Regions from separate parts of the Peribacillus sp. YIM B13477 genome, predicted to be linked through region 2. Evidence: riboswitches for the same ligand, from Rfam matches in the RefSeq annotation. Region 2 holds a riboswitch; the other holds the start of a gene.

Region 1 (9,257 bases), on a different contig from region 2:
GGGAAGAATGGAAAAAATCCTCTAATGAAAAAAAGGTGAACTATTTTTCTTATTATCAATTATCCCTTATGACCCAATATCAAAACTATCTTACTAAATTGGAAGAAAGAGACTGCGCAGAAGATGGTTCAACCTTTTCCCTTTTAGAACTAAAGCTTGATGATGAAAGCTTCCTTAACTTCCAAAATGAATTGAACGATTTAATGTTAAAATACTACAAAGCAACGAATCAAAGTGCCAAACAAGACTCTCCTATTCGAACAATCGGCGTTACAATTATTCCAGAATCATAAAAGAATGAAAAGGCTGTTCCAAATCCTTGGACTCAAAAACGAATATTATAGAAAAAACCGTTAGGAAACATATCTATATATTCACCAACCAATCAGGTTGCAGTCCATGTTTTGAAACAGCCCAATAAATTCCATAATGGGTTTACAACCCGTTATGGGACATGACTAAAAGTGATGCACCCGCAATCAGCAACTCCCCAATGTTTCCTTGATACTGCTGTATACTTCGTCCCACAGGTGTTTTTCTTCAGCAAAAGCCGCAGTTATCTTTTTAATAACTGCTTTTTGCTCTGCCTCGAAACGTTCATCATCCTTGGCAGGCAGGTCAGACCTTAACTCCATTACGAACTCTTGTACCTTTGGTGCACGAGGTCCCCAAACAGCTTTTTCTTCACCATCCTTATCAATGAATATAAAAATGGGAATCGAACGCGCTGTTCCATTCGTTAAATATTGATCCATCAGTTCAAGATTTTGATCTCGTAAAATCATGCGAGTTTCGATATTTGCCGCTTCAGATATATTCAGCAGTATAGGAATATTCATCATCGCGTCTCCGCACCAGTCTTCAGTAATGACAATAACTCGAAGTTCCTTCCTCTTTAATGCATCAAAAAAATCTTGGTCCTCTGCAGAAGTGGAAAAACCTTGCTGGATCGATTGTAAGTTTTCTTTATGAACTTTCATCGAAGATACAAATTCTTGAGCGGGAATCCCCTTTTCAAACCATTCATTCAGTGTCGTCATCGTATTTCTCCTAACTATTCTTTAAATTAAAAGTACCATAAACCACTTATTATTTCATTGTTTCCACATCGAAAAATAAAATGACAAATTGGTAAATTAAATCCATGTTTTCTTTCCCGTGTAAAGGGAAAACTATACATACATTCAATAGCTGCTTACTAACTATTTTATATTGATAAAAACATTGTTTTCTAGTTTAGGAGATGAAATTTTGTGGAAGGCTTTCTCTTTGCGCTACTCCCTGCATTGACATGGGGCAGCTTAGTGCTTGTTTCCGAAAAACTCGGAGGCAACTCTTATAATCAAACACTTGGCATTACAATCGGTTCATTACTGTTCGCCGTCATGATGTCTTTCATCAATCCACCGGAATGGAGCAGTCTAGTGTGGATTGTCGGCATCATTTCCGGGATAGGCTGGGCATTCGGGCAGTTATTTCAATTCAATAGCGTCAAGGAAATCGGGGTATCGAAAACCGTTCCAATCTCAACAGGACTGCAAATTCTAGGAAATACATTTTTTGCAGTCATCATTTTCAGGGAATGGAATGACAAGATGACAATCATCATTGGCATTGTTGCAATCATCTGTTTGATTACAGGTGTCTTGCTGACAAGCTATGGCGATGGTGATAACAAAAAAGAAGGAAGCATGAAAAAAGGGTTTTTTTACCTTGCCATTTCTACGGTGGGTTATGTTACATATGTCATCGTCGTCAGATGGAATGAGGTTGACGGATGGTCAGCGATCCTGCCGCAAGCAATTGGCATGTTCCTGGCTGCCTTGCTCCTTTCCATCAAACATAAACCGTTTAATAAGTATGCCGGACGGAATATCCTTACCGGAATGATGTGGGCTGTCGGTAATATCGGTCTCCTGCTCGCTAATCCGAAAGTGGGCGTGGCCATCGCATTCTCATTTTCCCAAATGGGAATCGTCATTTCCACTTTAGGCGGCATCTTTCTTTTAGGAGAGAAAAAATCCAAAAAGCAAATGGCCTTTGTCATCATCGGGTGTGTACTCGTAATTGCTGGCGGAATCATGATTGGCTTTACAAAAGAATAGTCAAAGGAGAGCTGAACGATGTATGAAGATTTAGAGAAAAAAGTGGTCGTGATCACTGGCGCGGCAAAAGGATTAGGAAAAGCCATGGCCGAAAGGTTCGGTAAAGAAAAAGCACATATCGTATTAAATTATCACACTGAAAATGGCGACCATAAGGAAATCATCAAAACGATTGAAGCTGCAGGCGGGAAAGCCGCAGCCATTCAAGGTGACGTTTCAAAGGAAGCTGATGTGAAGAAATTGCTTTCTTTCGCTGTGGACACCTTTGGTACAATCGACATCATGATCAACAATGCTGGTATTGAAAATGAAGTGCCCAGTGAAAAATTGACTTTTGAAGATTGGCAGAAAGTCATCGATGTAAATCTAACGGGGATGTTCCTGGCAAGCAGGGAAGCAATCAGTTATATGCTCGATCATGGCATTAAGGGCAATATCATTAACATGTCTTCCGTTCATGACCGGATACCTTGGCCTCATTTTGTCCACTATGCAGCAAGTAAGGGAGGAGTCAAGATGATGACAGAAACCCTTGCACTTGAATATGCTCCTAAAGGGATTCGCATTAATAATATTTCACCTGGTGCAATCGACACACCCATCAATGCCGAAAAATTCAATGACCCGAAAGCTAAACAAGAAGTCATCAACCTGATACCGATGGGATACATCGGAAAACCGGAACAAATTGCCGCTTGTGCCGCTTGGCTCGCTTCCGCTGAATCGAGCTATGTAACGGGTTTGACCTTATATGCTGATGGCGGAATGACCAAATATCCAGGTTTCCAAGCAGGAAAAGGCTGAACTTAACTAATGAACCACTCCATCACAAACTTGGGGTGGTTCTTTTCATGACCCTGGACAAGGATGCTGCACAAGCTAGAAGTTTGCGGTCTTTTTCTCGGGTTGGTTGTCCCATTCGGATCGATTTCTGCATTGGAACCAACAAATTCAAATCATTCTCCCTTCTGGTCCCTCTTGTTACGAGGTCAAATTAGCTACACTCGTGAGTTTCGCTGTTTTACTCGTGAATTCCACGACTTTACTCGTGAGTTTCGCTGTTTTACTCTTGAATTCCACAATTGATCTATAAGGACAAAAAAGGCCCTTCTCGAATTAGAGAAGGGCTTTTTACTAGAATTTCTTATCCTGAAATCTCATCATCGGATTTAACATCCAATGGTGTTCGTTTATCCATTTTCAGCATGTAATAACTTGCTATTACCAAGGCTAGGAAAACGATCCCGACTACCAAGGAAATCCTTGTACTAGGATTGATCCACATACCTACCAGCACCATCAGTAAAAAGGCTATTGTCGCATAGTTACTATAAGGGGCCAACGGCATTTTAAACGGATGTTTCTCCATTTCAGCGGCATTTACCTTTCTGAACTTAAGCTCACTGATAAGTAAGACAAACCATGGAATCATCCCAGGCAAAACACTCGCACTGTACACATAAAGGAATACTTGCGGCGGTGCAAGGTAATTCAGGATAACCCCGATGCCCAACCCTAATAGTACAGCGATCGTGCAATATGCCGGAACTCCATTTTTAGATACTTTAGCAAAGACTTTCGGAGCTTGGCCATTCAATGCCAGTGTGTAAAGCATACGACCTGCACTGAAAATCCCACTGTTGCATCCAGACATTGCCGCAGTGATTACGACAAAATTAATGATGCCTGCCGCTGCAGTGATACCTATTTTGGCAAAGGTCGAAACAAACGGGCTGCCTAAGTCATCCAGTTGATCCCAAGGGAATACTGTCACGATGACGAAAATGGCACCAATGTAGAAAATTAAAATGCGCCATATAATTGATTGGATCGCTTTAGTTACGGTCTTCGTTGGGTTTTTCGCTTCCCCGGCTGTGATGCCGATAAGCTCAACGCCTTGATAGGAAGCCACGACAAGTGAAAGCGCAAAGAAGAATCCTGTCCAGCCTCCTGTAAAGAAGCCGCCATTTGCCCAAAGATTCGATAATCCAAGCGCATCCCCGCCATTGCCTATTCCAAAGAAGATAAGGCCCAGGCCGGCAACGATCATCAATATAATCGTTATGATTTTTATAAGTGCAAACCAGAATTCAAATTCTCCGAATGATTTAACGGAAATGAGGTTGGCCGCCCCCAAGATGATCATGGCCACTACACCTGGTATCCATGCCGGTAACTCCGGGAACCAATATTGCATATACAGCCCAACCGCAATGATTTCGGACATTCCGACGATTACCCATTGAAACCAATTGCTCCAAGCAGTCATATAACCTGCCAAAGGATGTATATAGCTGCTCGCAAAGGTTGCAAAAGAACCTGTAGTCGGTTCTAAATAAAGCATCTCACCCATGGAACGCATGATGAAAAATATAAAAATACCTGCAATGGCATAAGCAAGCATTACAGAGGGCCCGGTCCATTTGATCGTGCTCGCAGATCCCATGAATAACCCGACTCCGATGGTTCCGCCCAAAGCTATCATTTGAATGTGACGTGCTTCCAGCCCTCTCTTTAATTCCTTGTTCGACATGATTAACTCCCCCAGATGCAATATCGGTAATGCTTTTCTATCCTTACCACGAACTTATTAATTATTGCAGTTAGAAATGCTCTATCTAAAAAATATCAATAACACTTCATTTATGTTTTCTTATCTTATAATAGTAAATATTCTGTAAAAATACAATTGTATTTTTGAAATAAACAGTTGCCAATAATATCTTGTTGATTTTTCTAATCTAAAAATATCATTTTAAAAAAATGATGTTCAGTATTTTATTATAGTGATCGTTCATAATGAGTAGAAAACAATCACTTCTGCTTAGACCTTAAGTTAAATACAGACCACTATTAAACTACAGAAAATGCCTGTTTCATTTCAAAAGAAATTGTTGACCTACCGAAAAATAGATGATAGAATTCCAATATTATTTTATAAGCATAATGAAATGATCAAGCAGTGGAAAATCATCACTGACTGACATTTCTTCACAACCGCATACAAGCAAGCGATGAATGCTATGGATCACACTATAGCAGGAGCAGCTTCTGGAGAGACTGTACAAGATGCAGCGCCGAAGGATTCACAATCTCAGGCAAAAGGACAGAAGAGTAACGAATGATATATTGTTATTCTGAGCCCTTTAAGAGATTGGTATTATCCAATCTCTTTTTTTATTGTCCATTTTGTGATTGGACTAAAACAACAAATGGGAAAGGCAAGCTGGACGATAATCACGTCCCTCTCTCCAAGACCATGCAGGTAAACATTCACTACCAAGACTATAAAAACGGGGGCGTACGAATTGGCTAAACAAGAATTAAAAAGAGATTTAAAAAACCGACATGTACAACTGATTGCAATAGGAGGAACCATTGGCACCGGTTTATTTTTAGGTTCCGGAAAAGCCATACAATTAGCAGGTCCTTCCATAGTATTCTCTTATATGATAATAGGGATTGCCTTGTTTTTTGTGATGAGGGCCCTGGGGGAATTGCTTTTATCCAATGCAGGGTACACATCATTCACTGAATTCGCAACTGAATATGTCGGTCCATGGGCCGGCTTCCTGACCGGTTGGACATATTGGTTTTGTTGGATCATGACCGCAATGGCCGATATCATAGCTGTCGGTGTTTATATGCAATATTGGTTTGATGTCCCTCAATGGATTCCGGCTCTGCTTTGTCTGGTCATTCTGTTAGGATTGAACCTATTGACCGTTAAGATCTTTGGCGAATTGGAATTCTGGTTTGCCATCATTAAAGTAATCACGATCATCGCCTTGATCATCGTAGGAATTTTCCTTCTGATCCTCGGCTTCAATACCAATACCGGAACGGTTTCCCTAACGAACCTTTGGAATCATGGCGGCATGTTCCCCAATGGCATTTCCGGATTCCTGTTATCTTTACAGTTGGTCGTCTTCTCATTTGTCGGTGTCGAATTGGTCGGGGTTTCTGCAGCAGAAACGGCAAACCCGCGAAAGAACATTCCATCTGCCATCAATAAAATCCCTGTCCGGATTTTGCTTTTCTACGTTGGTGCACTATTCGTCATTCTCTGCGTCAACCCATGGACACAACTGGATGCCACAAGCAGTCCATTTGTAGAGGTCTTTGCGTTAATCGGCATTCCAGTCGCTGCAGGGATCATCAACTTCGTCGTTTTGACATCCGCTGCTTCTGCATGCAACAGCGGTTTATTTTCAACGAGCCGAATACTTTATACGTTAAGCAGGAATGGTGAAGCCCCAGCTAAGCTGGAAAAATTAAATAAACAGGCTGTTCCGAGCAATGCCTTATTCACATCCACAATCGTTGTATCAATAGGGGCATTATTAAGCAAGCTGATACCGGAACAGGCATTTACAGTCGTGACTACCATCAGTGCCATCTGTTTCATATGGGTATGGAGCATTATCTTGATCTCCCATATCAAATATTCGAAAACAAGGCCTGACCTAAGAGCCGAATCGACTTTCAAGGCTCCTTTTACACCTTTTGTCAATTACGTCATTTTAGGCTTATTCCTGTTCATCCTTATTGTTATGCTATTCGCTGAAGCTACACGGCTATCACTGCTCTTGACCCCAATCTGGTTCATCCTCTTGGTGATACTATATAATTATCGAAAAAAAAGATAGCTAAAGGAAATAAAGCCTTGAACTCAATATGAATTCAAGGCTTTATCTGCTTATGAACATATTAGGCCTTCGGCTTTCTGCACACTTTTGCTAAAATATATCAGGCAACTGCATTAAATTTTATATCAAAATAGTGTAAGCTAATATATATTATCGGACCTTTTCCGTCATGTATGAATTTTCCATCCGGTTTGGTTCACCATCCATCAGTGGCATTGAAGAATAAACCCCCATTGGTGGGCGTTTCACTTTATTTAAAACGGAGGGGGTTTTTTAATGAAGATTATATATATTCTTACACTAGTTCCTTTTATAGGCATACTGGGATTTCTACCTTTTGTTAATAAAATAGAACCATACGTATTAGGGATGCCTTTCAATATGTTCTGGATGGCTATGTGGGTGGTCCTTACCTCTGCCATACTCGGCATCATGTATAAGCTGGATCCCAGGAATCGGGAAGGTGACCAGGAATGAATATTGCTCTCTTAATCATTTTAGCATTTTTGCTTCTATCGATATTTTTAGGAATACGCTCTTCAAAAGGAAAAGATATGGACTTGGAACAATGGACGGTGGGCGGACGCGGTTTTGGTGCGATATTCGTCTTTCTGCTGATGGCTGGGGAAATCTATACGACCTTCTCCTTCCTTGGCGGCAGCGGCTGGGCTTATGGTAAGGGTGCACCCGCTCTATATGTTCTGATTTACATTACTTTGTCTTACGTATTATCCTATTGGCTCCTTCCGGAAATATGGAGATATGCCAAAGAAAATAAACTGATGTCTCAATCCGATTTCTTTGTAAGCAAATATAAGAGTCCCAGTTTAGGAATTTTGGCTGCACTTGTCGGTGTGGTGTCGATGATCCCAGTGATCGTCGTGCAGCTGAAAGGATTGGGGATCATTGTCTCAGAAGCATCTTATGGTGCCATCTCAATGTCTGAGGCAGTTTGGATGGGGGCGATCAGCCTTACCATTTATGTGATGATCTCCGGTATCCACGGTTCAGTTTGGACCGCGGTCATTAAAGATATCATGATGGTCGCCATAATAGGATTTTTGGGGATTTATCTGCCGATTCATTACTTTGGCGGATTTCAGCCGATGTTTGAAGCGGTTGATGCCGCCAAGCCTGGTTTTCTAAAGTTCCCTGATCAGGGGCTTAGCGTATCATGGTTCATCTCCACGGTAATATTGCTCGTATTCGGTTTCTATATGTGGCCACAAGTTTTCAGCGCTGTTTATTCAGCACGCAGCGGCAAGGTATTTCGAAAGAACGCCATCATCAGCCCTTTATATACACTCATGCTGTTATTCGTCTTTTTCGTTGGGTTTACAGCTATATTGAAAGTGCCCGGACTCGTTGGGGCAGATGCGGACCTTTCATTGCTGCGCCTTTCGATCGAGACCTTTGATCCATGGTTTATAGGCATAATCGGCGGCGCTGGATTGTTGACCGCATTGGTGCCGGGATCCATGCTTTTGATGAGCGTCGCTACACTGCTCGCGAAAAACGTTTATAAGGAATTTGCACCTGACGTATCCGATCGCCATATTGTACGATTGGCAAAGTTCCTTGTGCCAATCATTGCCCTTATAGCCGTCTACTTCACCTTAAACGGCGGCGAAACGATGTCGGCATTAATTCTTATGGGATACAGTCTCATCACACAGCTCTTCCCATCCCTTCTCTTTAGTCTGAAAAGGAATAATCCGATCAATAAATTTGGCGCAATCGCCGGCATCATTACCGGATTGGCCATCGTAATCTGCATTACACTCAGTCAATCGACAATAGGGACCTTGTTTCCATCCTTGCCGCAAGCAGCAAAAGATTTGAATGTGGGAATCATTGCATTGGCAGTCAATTTCATTGTGATGATCACGGTGAGTATTGCTTTCAGAAAGCACGCGGTTCAGTTGGAACCTAAATCCGTTAATGATATATGAAGCAAATTTTGAAACTGGTTATGGATCAATAAACATTGGAGGCTCAGTCAAAAGACTGAGCCTTCCTTATTCTCGGCTTCCAAGCATAGTGTCCTTTATCTCAATATTATTTATGGGAAACCTTATTTTAGACTATTAATCTTTTCTGTTTATAAACAAATCCCCTATTTTAACTAATAAATACAACGAAAAAATAATCATCAAGGTTCTGGATACTACCAGGCCATCAATAGCTAAATCATATCCACCTCTTAATAAGACTTCCGGATTCAAACAAAAAGTAATCGATATTACGAAAGCTATTAAAATCATGATAACACCGAACTGAGATCTATTTGACATTAACATTCCGCCTCACATTATATATTTTCCGAATAATAGAATTGCTTTTAGGAATAATCTACATTCATGGTCACTGGGGATGACTCAGTTGCATAAAAATCCAAAATAAATAGCCACCCTCATAAAGAATGACTATAAATCATAAAATATGAAGCTTCCTCAGTAAAATGCATCGTATTGCTTCCGATCCAACAAAAAATACTCTCTTC
Region 2 (9,257 bases):
TATAAATATAACGGATAAAGCAGGGACTACTTTCAGTCGAAGATTTCATCCTTTCTTTAGGAATGGTACGAAAATTGATGAATAATCAAAAAGGAGTCGTTTTCCCGATGGTCATGATTGTGGCGAGTGTTTTCATTATGTTCACGATACTAATGATCGACCAGTTTATCATTGATAAAAAGTTTTATAAAGAAGTGGAAGAGTCGCTTGTGGCCGACCATCTTGTCCATCTAGCCATCAAGGATGTGACGGCAGAGTGGGGCGAAGAGATTCCGAAAATCATCCAGGGGGAAATATCATATCCCAATGGTGTGGTGCGATATTCCTTAATGAAGCAAGAAGGTCCTTACGTCTATATCGAGTTTTCTTCCAAAACTAAAAATGATCGAGAGGGCAGGGTCATCATTCAATACGATAAAGAAGCGGGAGAAGTGAAAGAATGGTTGGAGAAGCAAGCTGTGTAATAGCAAAATCAACACCATTTTATTAGGGAACGCGACAGGTTTACGGTGAAGGGAGCAAGGAAAGGAATAAAAAAAGCGTAAACCGGACATACTTTGCGTAGGGTGATGATTTTATATGTCTACAAACGCTTATATTAAATATCTGACGCAGCAGCTTGTCGAGTATTTCAATCTGACGAAAAAAGAACGAAAAGAAAAACGCCTTCACAGAAAAGAGGATAAAAACCAGGGTATGTCACATTGGTTTGGCATTGTCCCTTTTGCTTTGTCGATGTTTATAAGGAAAACGATCAAAAAGTAAAACAGATGTCCTGAACTTGGACATCTGTTTTTTTGTTCTTTCCTTATCCCAACGCCCTATCTGAAAGGTAAAATAATCCTCCGTTGATGATGGATATTCTGATGTTGGGTTCATATTGTGCTTTTAGTGCTTCTTTTTCGGTATAATAGCTCTCACTTTTTTCGTCCATATCCTTGTAAAAATGCTCCAATAAATTCAAGTCATTCTGCCAGCGCAGCATTGCTTCCTCCGCCCAGGAATGGTCATCATCCTCGAAACTGGTTCTGATGTATGTATCAAGTCTTGCCAATCCACTCTTGGGCATGATCAGAGGTGAAAGCGTAAAGGAGTAATCCGGTATTTTCGGAGTGACATTAATCGGTAAAACCCGATGGTGAAACCCTTCCATTATTTCACCAGAGATTAAATTCAGTCCGATTGACATGAAAGTATCTTTTTTACGGTCGCATTGATAGGATATTTTCACATTCAGGGTCAGCCAAGGAAACAAAGGATTATTTCTGCCTTTTGATGGAGGCGTATTCTCAAAAAGTCTAGTATACCCTGCCAGCTTTTTTGTTGATTGAATAATCTGGTGAAGGCGAGGGGAGCCAAAATGAATCATTTCTCCCTTTAAATCGGATGGAGCTTGTTCTGGATCGGTAATGAAAGTGATTTGTGCCGGGTTCGGAACACCTCCTGTTTTTTCTAGATAATGCCAATAAAAGGGTCTGTTCATTAATTCTTTATCCATCTCAATCGTCAATTGCACTGTAAGGTGGGTTGGTGCATTATCCAGTATTTCACAATCATTGGCTTTAAAGAAAGTGACTAAAAAATCATGAATTTCCCGTTGCTGCATGAACCTCACCTTCCTTCATTGATTGAGCGAATTGGATCAAAGATGAAAAATTATCCATCTTGATTTTCATTTCGCCTTCTGTTTTGGACTCGCCGACCACATCAATTAAATATTCTTCAATGTTGTTAATATCCAGTTTGGTTAAGATATCATCCAATTCACCGATTACTTTTTCAAATAAATTTATTTTTTCGTATAGCAACTTCAGTATATGTTCTTCAACTGTATTTTTCGTGGCAAAGTTATAAATCATCACATCTTCTTCCTGACCAAGGCGGTGAATCCGTCCAATTCTCTGTTCAAGCCTCATTGGGTTCCAGGGCAGGTCAAAATTAATCAAGTGATGGCAAAACTGAAGGTTTATCCCTTCCCCGCCAGCTTCTGTTGCGATTAATACCTGAATATTCTTTTGGAATAATTCACGCATCCAGTCTTTCTTTCCACGCTTAAAACCGCCTCGGAAAGGAACGGAAGAAATTCCATTCTGCTGTAGGTACCATTGGAGATATAATTGAGTCGCCCTATATTCCGTAAAGATAATCACTTTGTCATCAATTTTCTTGATCAGTTCCAAAGCTTTTTCAGCCTTTGAGTTCTGGACCGTTTCATTCACTTTAGTAAATAAATCATCAAGCTTTGCCAAAAAATCAGGGGAAGGCTGATCATATTTATCTCTCATATTCTTTAATGTATAAAAGACAGCCTCTCTGCTGCTGCATGCTTCCCTTTGGAGAGTGAGAGCCGAAAAGGCGCTTCCTTTTGATCCATCCGAAATTGGCTTAAATTTGGAAACGGCATCATACAATGCTTGTTCCGTTGGAGAAAATTCAATGGTGATGGTTTCTACATGCCGTTTTGTCCATTCAATGCCAGTATCGGCCCTCCGGTTTCGAATCATGACAGTGTTGACCAGTTCCTTTAGGTGTTCATCTTCAATGATGTTCCGACCTTTCCCTTTATACTTTTCCGAAAAGAGCGAAGCATTTCCCAAGTGGCCCGGTTTCAATAACGAAACGAGGTGGAATATCTCCTCGACTTTATTTTGAATCGGAGTGGCTGTCAGGAGTAAACAAAATTTCTTTTTCAGATTTTGGACGAATTCATAGTTCTTCGTCTTATTATTTTTAAGTTTATGAGCTTCATCAATAATGATGAAGTCATATTCCTGAGTAAAGATGATATCCCGATGTGGAGCGCGTTTCGCTGTATCAATGGATGAAATGACCACATCACAGGAGTCCCAAACATAACTTTTTCTCTGAACGACTGCCGGAATATGAAACTTGGTATTCAATTCAAATGCCCATTGTGTGACAAGGGAAGCCGGAACAAGGATCAATACTTTTTTTACAAGGCCCCTAATCATATACTCTTTTAGGATCAAGCCTGCTTCAATTGTTTTTCCCAGCCCTACCTCATCAGCCAAAATGGCTTTTCCATTCATTTTTTCCACTACTTGCTTCGCCGCTTCCAATTGATGGGGAAGCGGGGTTAACTGAGGAAGGTGCTTGGGCGCCTGTAAACCTTCAAAATCAGGGATGATAAGGTTTTCCTCCATTTGAACCGCCAACTTATAAAGCTCCCAATTTCCCCATGGACCGTCATTTTCCATCTTTTGCAGAAACTCGTCATTCCATTCAGAATTGAAGGATATATTGATTTTCATAGAAATAACTCCCTCTTAAATCATAAATTCCTTAATATAAGGTCAAAACCCGAACATTTCATATGTGAAGTAAGAAAAATATTTCTCTTCAAAAGATATTGCAGAGATAAGTTTCTTAGGGTAGGATATAAGTATATTTAGAAAATTCCAATTTCCAAACGCTACAAAGAATGTTTGTACATCGATTTTGCAGTTCGCGTTTTCTTAGTATGGGCTATAGGCTCCTAATTTATCCAAGATTACTGAAGGAGATCAGTCAAACGGTTTCTGAAGTTTTAGGAGAATTGGCAGAGAATGCATTCCATTTATGCTCAAAGGTTTTACCGATGCTTGGGGCTTATTCGCTTCCTTTCAATGGTAGACCATTTATATGCGGGTGAAGATAAGGGGAGAGACTACGGATGTAGCGCCGAAGGAGCAAACTTAGCAGTGAATCTCTCAGGCAAAAGAACTCTTATTGGACGCAACTCTGGAGAGCGCCGCCCGTTATGGGACGGCCACCAAAGGGGAAAACCTATTACATAGGTAAACTTTCAGGTTTCAGGACAGAGAAAAAGCTCAAACGGGCTTTCTCTGTCCTTTTTTTGTGCTTTTTTCACATCATGAATCAGGATGTATCTGATGCGTAATGACAAGAAGCTTTTGATAATGAAGCCAATTAATTTTTAAAAAAATCTGAAGGGGGTCATTTTTTGACCAATTTAAAAAGAACACCACTATTTGAGGTTTATCGTGAATACGGAGGTAAAACGATTGATTTTGGCGGCTGGGAACTTCCTGTCCAATTTTCGGGTATAAAGGATGAACATGAAGCCGTACGGACAAAAGCGGGGTTATTCGATGTTTCCCATATGGGGGAAGTCGATGTTAAGGGGCCTGGGAGCCTTTCCTTTTTACAGAAGATGCTGACCAATGATATATCAAAGCTGCAACAGGGCGGTGCCCAATATACCGCCATGTGTTATGAAAACGGAGGCACGGTTGATGATCTTATCGTGTATAAAAGGGCTGAGGACGACTATCTGCTCGTGGTAAATGCAGCGAATACAGAAAAAGATTTCAATTGGCTGCAAGCTAATTTAACGGAAGATGCCCAAATTACGAATGTATCAAGTGACTATACACAGCTGGCACTTCAAGGACCAGCTGCAGAGAAGATATTACAAAAACTATCCGGAAGTACTGACTTAAGTGAAATTGGATTTTTCAGGTTCAAGGATGATGTCATGATTAACGGTATCTCCACGCTGGTATCCCGTACTGGATACACTGGTGAAGATGGTTTTGAAATATATAGCGACAGTAAAAATGGCCCTGCACTTTGGAAGGCGATTATGGATGCCGGTAAGGAAGAGGGGGTTCAGCCGATTGGTTTAGGTGCTCGTGATACCCTGCGTTTTGAAGCGAAACTGCCGCTGTATGGGCAGGAGCTTTCGGCGGACATCACCCCGATAGAAGCTGGGATTGGTTTTGCAGTAAAAGTGGATAAGGAAGTTGATTTTTTCGGGAAAGCCGTTCTTGCTGAGCAAAAGGAGAAAGGGGCTCCCCGGAAGCTTGTGGGAATTGAAATGATTGACCGTGGCATTCCACGTCATGGATATAAGGTCTACAGCGGTGATGAAGTCATTGGCGAGGTCACGACTGGTACCCAATCGCCAACATTGAAGAAAAACGTTGGATTGGTACTTATCGATAAGGAATTTTCGGTGCTGGATGCGGAAGTCGAAGTGGAAATCCGTTCCAAACGTTTGAAAGCCGTTATAATACAAACACCTTTTTATAAAAAACCACGTAAATAGAGGGGAATGGTCATTAGATGAAACATCGTTATTTACCCATGACAGAGCAAGATAAACAAGAAATGCTGGGAGCGATAGGGGTATCCTCTGCTGAAGAACTTTTCAATGATATCCCTGAAAGCGTTCGTTTTCAAGGAGAATACGATATCAAGCCTGCTAAATCGGAACCTGCATTAATGAAAGAATTATCAAGGCTTGCTGCAAAGAATGCGGACCTTAAAAATTATGCTTCCTTCCTTGGTGCGGGTGTCTATGACCATTACGCGCCGGTCATCGTCGATCATGTTCTTTCCCGTTCTGAGTTTTATACGGCGTATACACCGTATCAGCCTGAAATTTCACAGGGCGAGCTTCAAGCAATCTTTGAATATCAAACGATGATATGTGAATTGACGGGCATGGACGTGGCTAACTCCTCCATGTATGACGGCGGGACGGCGCTGGCTGAAGCAGCGATGCTTGCTTCAGGACAGACAAGGCGGAAGAAGATTCTCATTTCAGGAACCGTTCATCCTGAATCAAGAGAAGTTGTGAAGACATATGCAAAAGGGCAACGCGTGGAAGTGATCGAAATTCCTCATAAAGACGGTGTGACGGACTTAGCTGCTTTAAGGGAATTGGCGAATGATGACATTGCAGGAGTGATCGTGCAATACCCGAACTTTTTTGGCCGGATCGAGCCATTGAAAGAAATGGAAGAAATCATTCATGGCATCAAGTCCATGTTTATCGTTTCCAGTAATCCGCTTGCATTGGGAGCTTTGACATCCCCTGGTGCACTCGGTGCAGATATCGTAACGGGGGATGCTCAGCCATTCGGGATTCCAGCGGCATTCGGTGGCCCTCATTGTGGATATTTTGCGGTTACTAATAAACTTGTACGGAAAGTTCCGGGCAGACTCGTCGGTCAAACGGTTGATGAGAATGGAAAAAGAGGGTTTGTCCTGACGCTTCAAGCTCGTGAACAGCACATTCGCCGTGACAAAGCCACATCCAACATTTGTTCCAATCAAGCTTTGAATGCCTTGGCAGCTTCTGTTGCAATGACCGCGCTTGGGAAAAAGGGTGTCAAAGAAATGGCCGTGCAAAATATTCAAAAAGCACATTATGCGAAAAAAGCAATTATGGCAAAAGGGGTGGAAGTGATTTTCGACGGTCCTTCGTTTAATGAATTTGTCATTAAACTGCCTGCTCCGTTTTCGGAAATCAATAAAAACCTTTTTGAAAAAGGGATGATCGGCGGCTTCGATTTAGGGACGGTTTATCCTGAATTGAAAGATCACATGCTGGTTGCGGTAACTGAACTAAGAACAAAAGAAGAAATTGATGCACTTGCGCAGGAATTGGGGGATCAACATGAATAATCAAGATCAATCACTCATTTTTGAAATCAGTACTTCCGGCCGAATCGGGTACAGTCTGCCAGAAATGGATGTTGCAACTATTCCGCTCGAAGAAATTCTTCCTGCCGACTACATCCGTGAAGAAGAGGCAAAGCTTCCTGAGGTTTCCGAACTGGATATCATGCGTCACTATACTGCACTTTCCAAACGGAATCATGGGGTGGATTCGGGTTTTTATCCGCTGGGTTCTTGCACGATGAAATATAATCCGAAAATAAATGAAAATGTGGCACGCTTCAACGGTTTTGCCCATATCCATCCATATCAAGATCCCGCTACTGTACAAGGAGCATTGGGACTATTATTTGATTTGCAGGAACACTTAACGGAAATCACCGGGATGGACCAAGTGACATTACAGCCTGCAGCAGGTGCCCACGGTGAATGGACAGGATTGATGATGATTCGCGCTTTTCACGAAGCGAATGGCGATACAGAACGGACGAAAGTGATTGTACCTGATTCGGCCCATGGTACGAATCCTGCCTCTGCCACTGTTGCCGGACTAGAAACGATTACAGTTAAGTCCGATGAAAATGGGTTAGTCGACCTTGAAGATTTAAAACGTGTTGTCGGACCTGATACGGCGGCCTTGATGCTGACGAACCCCAATACATTGGGATTGTTTGAAGAAAATATTTTGGAAATGGCACAACTTGTCCATGACGCAGGTGGGAAGCTTTATTATGATGGAGCGAATCTGAATGCAGTCCTATCAAAAGCACGACCGGGTGACATGGGCTTTGATGTGGTGCATTTAAATCTCCATAAAACATTCACAGGCCCGCATGGCGGCGGCGGCCCGGGTTCTGGTCCTGTAGGTGTGAAGTCCGACTTGATTCCTTACTTGCCTAAACCTCTTATAGTCAAGCAAGGTGAGCAATTCGTCCTTGATTATGATCGTCCGCAATCCATTGGTAGGGTAAAACCTTATTATGGTAATTTCGGAATAAACGTGAGGGCATATACGTACATCCGTTCAATGGGTCCTGACGGCCTTAAAGCCGTCACAGAGAACGCGGTCATCAATGCCAATTATATGATGCGCAAGTTGGAACCTTATTTTGACTTACCATATAATCGTCATTGTAAGCATGAATTCGTATTAAGCGGACGCCGGCAAAAGAAATTGGGGGTAAGGACTCTCGATATAGCTAAAAGATTGCTGGATTTCGGGTATCATCCTCCAACCATTTACTTCCCGTTGAACGTGGAAGAAGGAATGATGATAGAACCGACTGAAACCGAGTCAAAAGAAACGCTGGATGCGTTCATCGATGCGATGATCCAGATTGCCAAGGAAGCGGAAGAAACCCCGGAAATCGTTCAGGAAGCTCCGCATACAACCGTTATAAAGCGGCTTGATGAAACACTTGCTGCAAGAAAACCCATTTTGCGTTATCAAGCCTAGATTAGTAGCTTAAACGAAAAAAATCCCTGCCTTCCGGCGGGGATTTTTCATGTTTATGTAAGATTCCATTAAAGTCCAACTGTTGACTTTCTTTTACTTGAGCTATGGAATTAAAAAGAGCCCATGCCGAGATGGGGTCTTATTTCTTTGCTTTGATTTTCCCGGTCCACATCTTGAAACCGCCCTTTAAGTGAAAAAGTTCCCTGTAGCCCTTTTTGTAGAGCATGGCTGCAGCTCTGCCGCTGATGATTTCGCTTTGAGCGTACAAATATACAGGCTTGTCCGGCCTAATTTCGACCAAGCGGGTTTTCATTTGAGTCATAGGGATGTTTCTTGCGCCTAAGATATGACCATTTTCGAAATCATTTGGTTCCCGCACATCAATTAGCTGCACTTTTCTGTAGTTGGCGATAAATTCGTCCTGTGTTAGTGTTTTAACGATTTTACGCTGGCGGTACCAATTAAAAAGTGAATACGCAATAACCACTCCTAGGATGATGAGCAGTGTATATAATATTTCCAAACATAAAAACTCCCTTCTACCTTAACGAATACAGACAATCTTTATTATATAATTGCTTTACCCAATAATCAAAAAGAATTTTCATCAAATTCTTCATGACTTGATAGCACTTTCTTTTTTAGAGTGTTAAAGTCTGTTAAACTACTACATGTGAGTTTTTTGTGGGGGATTGAAAAACGTCTATCGAAACGAGGGGTAAGGATGACTAAAGAAAAATGGGGTTTTATAGATTCGGGGTATTGTTCACCGGCTTTTAATATGGCGCTGGACGAAGCCCTGTTAAACTGGCAAAGCAAAGGGGAAATTCCGCCGATCATACGCTTTTACGGCTGGGATCCAGCGACATTGTCGATCGGTTATTTTCAAAAGGCAGAAGCGGAGATTGATCTGGAAGAGGTCAAAAGGCAGGGCCTTGGTTTTGTTCGCAGGCCGACAGGAGGACGGGCGGTACTGCACGAACATGAATTGACTTATAGTGTAATCGTTCCAGAATCCTATCCGGGAATGCCAACCACCGTTACTGAAGCTTATCGTGTCATTTCTGAAGGAATATTGATGGGGTTCAGGAATCTGGGATTGGATGCTTATTTTGCCGTGCCTCGAAGCGAACAGGAAAAAGCGGCTTTAAAATCGCCCAGGTCTTCCGTCTGCTTTGATGCACCTAGCTGGTATGAACTGGTCGTTGAGGGCAGGAAGGTCGCTGGCAGCGCTCAAACCAGGCAAAAAGGCGTCATCCTTCAGCATGGGTCCATTTTGCTTGAGCTTGATGATGATAAGCTCTTTAGCGTATTTAAATTCTCAAATGACAGGGTTAAAGAGAGAATGCAAAAAAACTTAAAAAACAAAGCT

The links. Region 2 has a riboswitch for glycine ahead of gcvT (glycine cleavage system aminomethyltransferase GcvT). Riboswitches for the same ligand answer to the same signal wherever they lie in the genome.
Region 1: it holds a riboswitch for glycine, as region 2 does, so the genes downstream of both, ACFX4H_RS21650 (amino acid permease) here and gcvT (glycine cleavage system aminomethyltransferase GcvT) in region 2, are expected to answer to the same signal.

The regions. Positions count from the first base shown of each region.
Region 1 covers NZ_JBHZPD010000008.1:234,884-244,140, reverse strand. The annotation lists gene ACFX4H_RS21675 (helix-turn-helix domain-containing protein) at 1-293, shown strand, start outside; gene ACFX4H_RS21670 (thioredoxin family protein) at 480-1,040, opposite strand; gene ACFX4H_RS21665 (GRP family sugar transporter) at 1,254-2,105, shown strand; gene ACFX4H_RS21660 (glucose-1-dehydrogenase) at 2,124-2,909, shown strand; gene ACFX4H_RS21655 (amino acid permease) at 3,250-4,638, opposite strand; glycine riboswitch at 5,147-5,225, shown strand; gene ACFX4H_RS21650 (amino acid permease) at 5,414-6,754, shown strand; gene ACFX4H_RS21645 (DUF3311 domain-containing protein) at 7,031-7,231, shown strand; gene ACFX4H_RS21640 (sodium:solute symporter family protein) at 7,228-8,706, shown strand; gene ACFX4H_RS21635 (hypothetical protein) at 8,842-9,048, opposite strand.
Region 2 covers NZ_JBHZPD010000001.1:328,968-338,224, forward strand. The annotation lists gene comGF (competence type IV pilus minor pilin ComGF) at 1-85, shown strand, start outside; gene comGG (competence type IV pilus minor pilin ComGG) at 78-464, shown strand; gene ACFX4H_RS01645 (YqzE family protein) at 580-765, shown strand; gene ACFX4H_RS01650 (YqhG family protein) at 809-1,606, opposite strand; gene ACFX4H_RS01655 (DEAD/DEAH box helicase) at 1,584-3,272, opposite strand; glycine riboswitch at 3,649-3,736, shown strand; glycine riboswitch at 3,740-3,823, shown strand; gene gcvT (glycine cleavage system aminomethyltransferase GcvT) at 3,965-5,071, shown strand; gene gcvPA (aminomethyl-transferring glycine dehydrogenase subunit GcvPA) at 5,089-6,435, shown strand; gene gcvPB (aminomethyl-transferring glycine dehydrogenase subunit GcvPB) at 6,428-7,885, shown strand; gene ACFX4H_RS01675 (rhodanese-like domain-containing protein) at 8,025-8,408, opposite strand; gene ACFX4H_RS01680 (lipoate--protein ligase family protein) at 8,610-9,257, shown strand, end outside.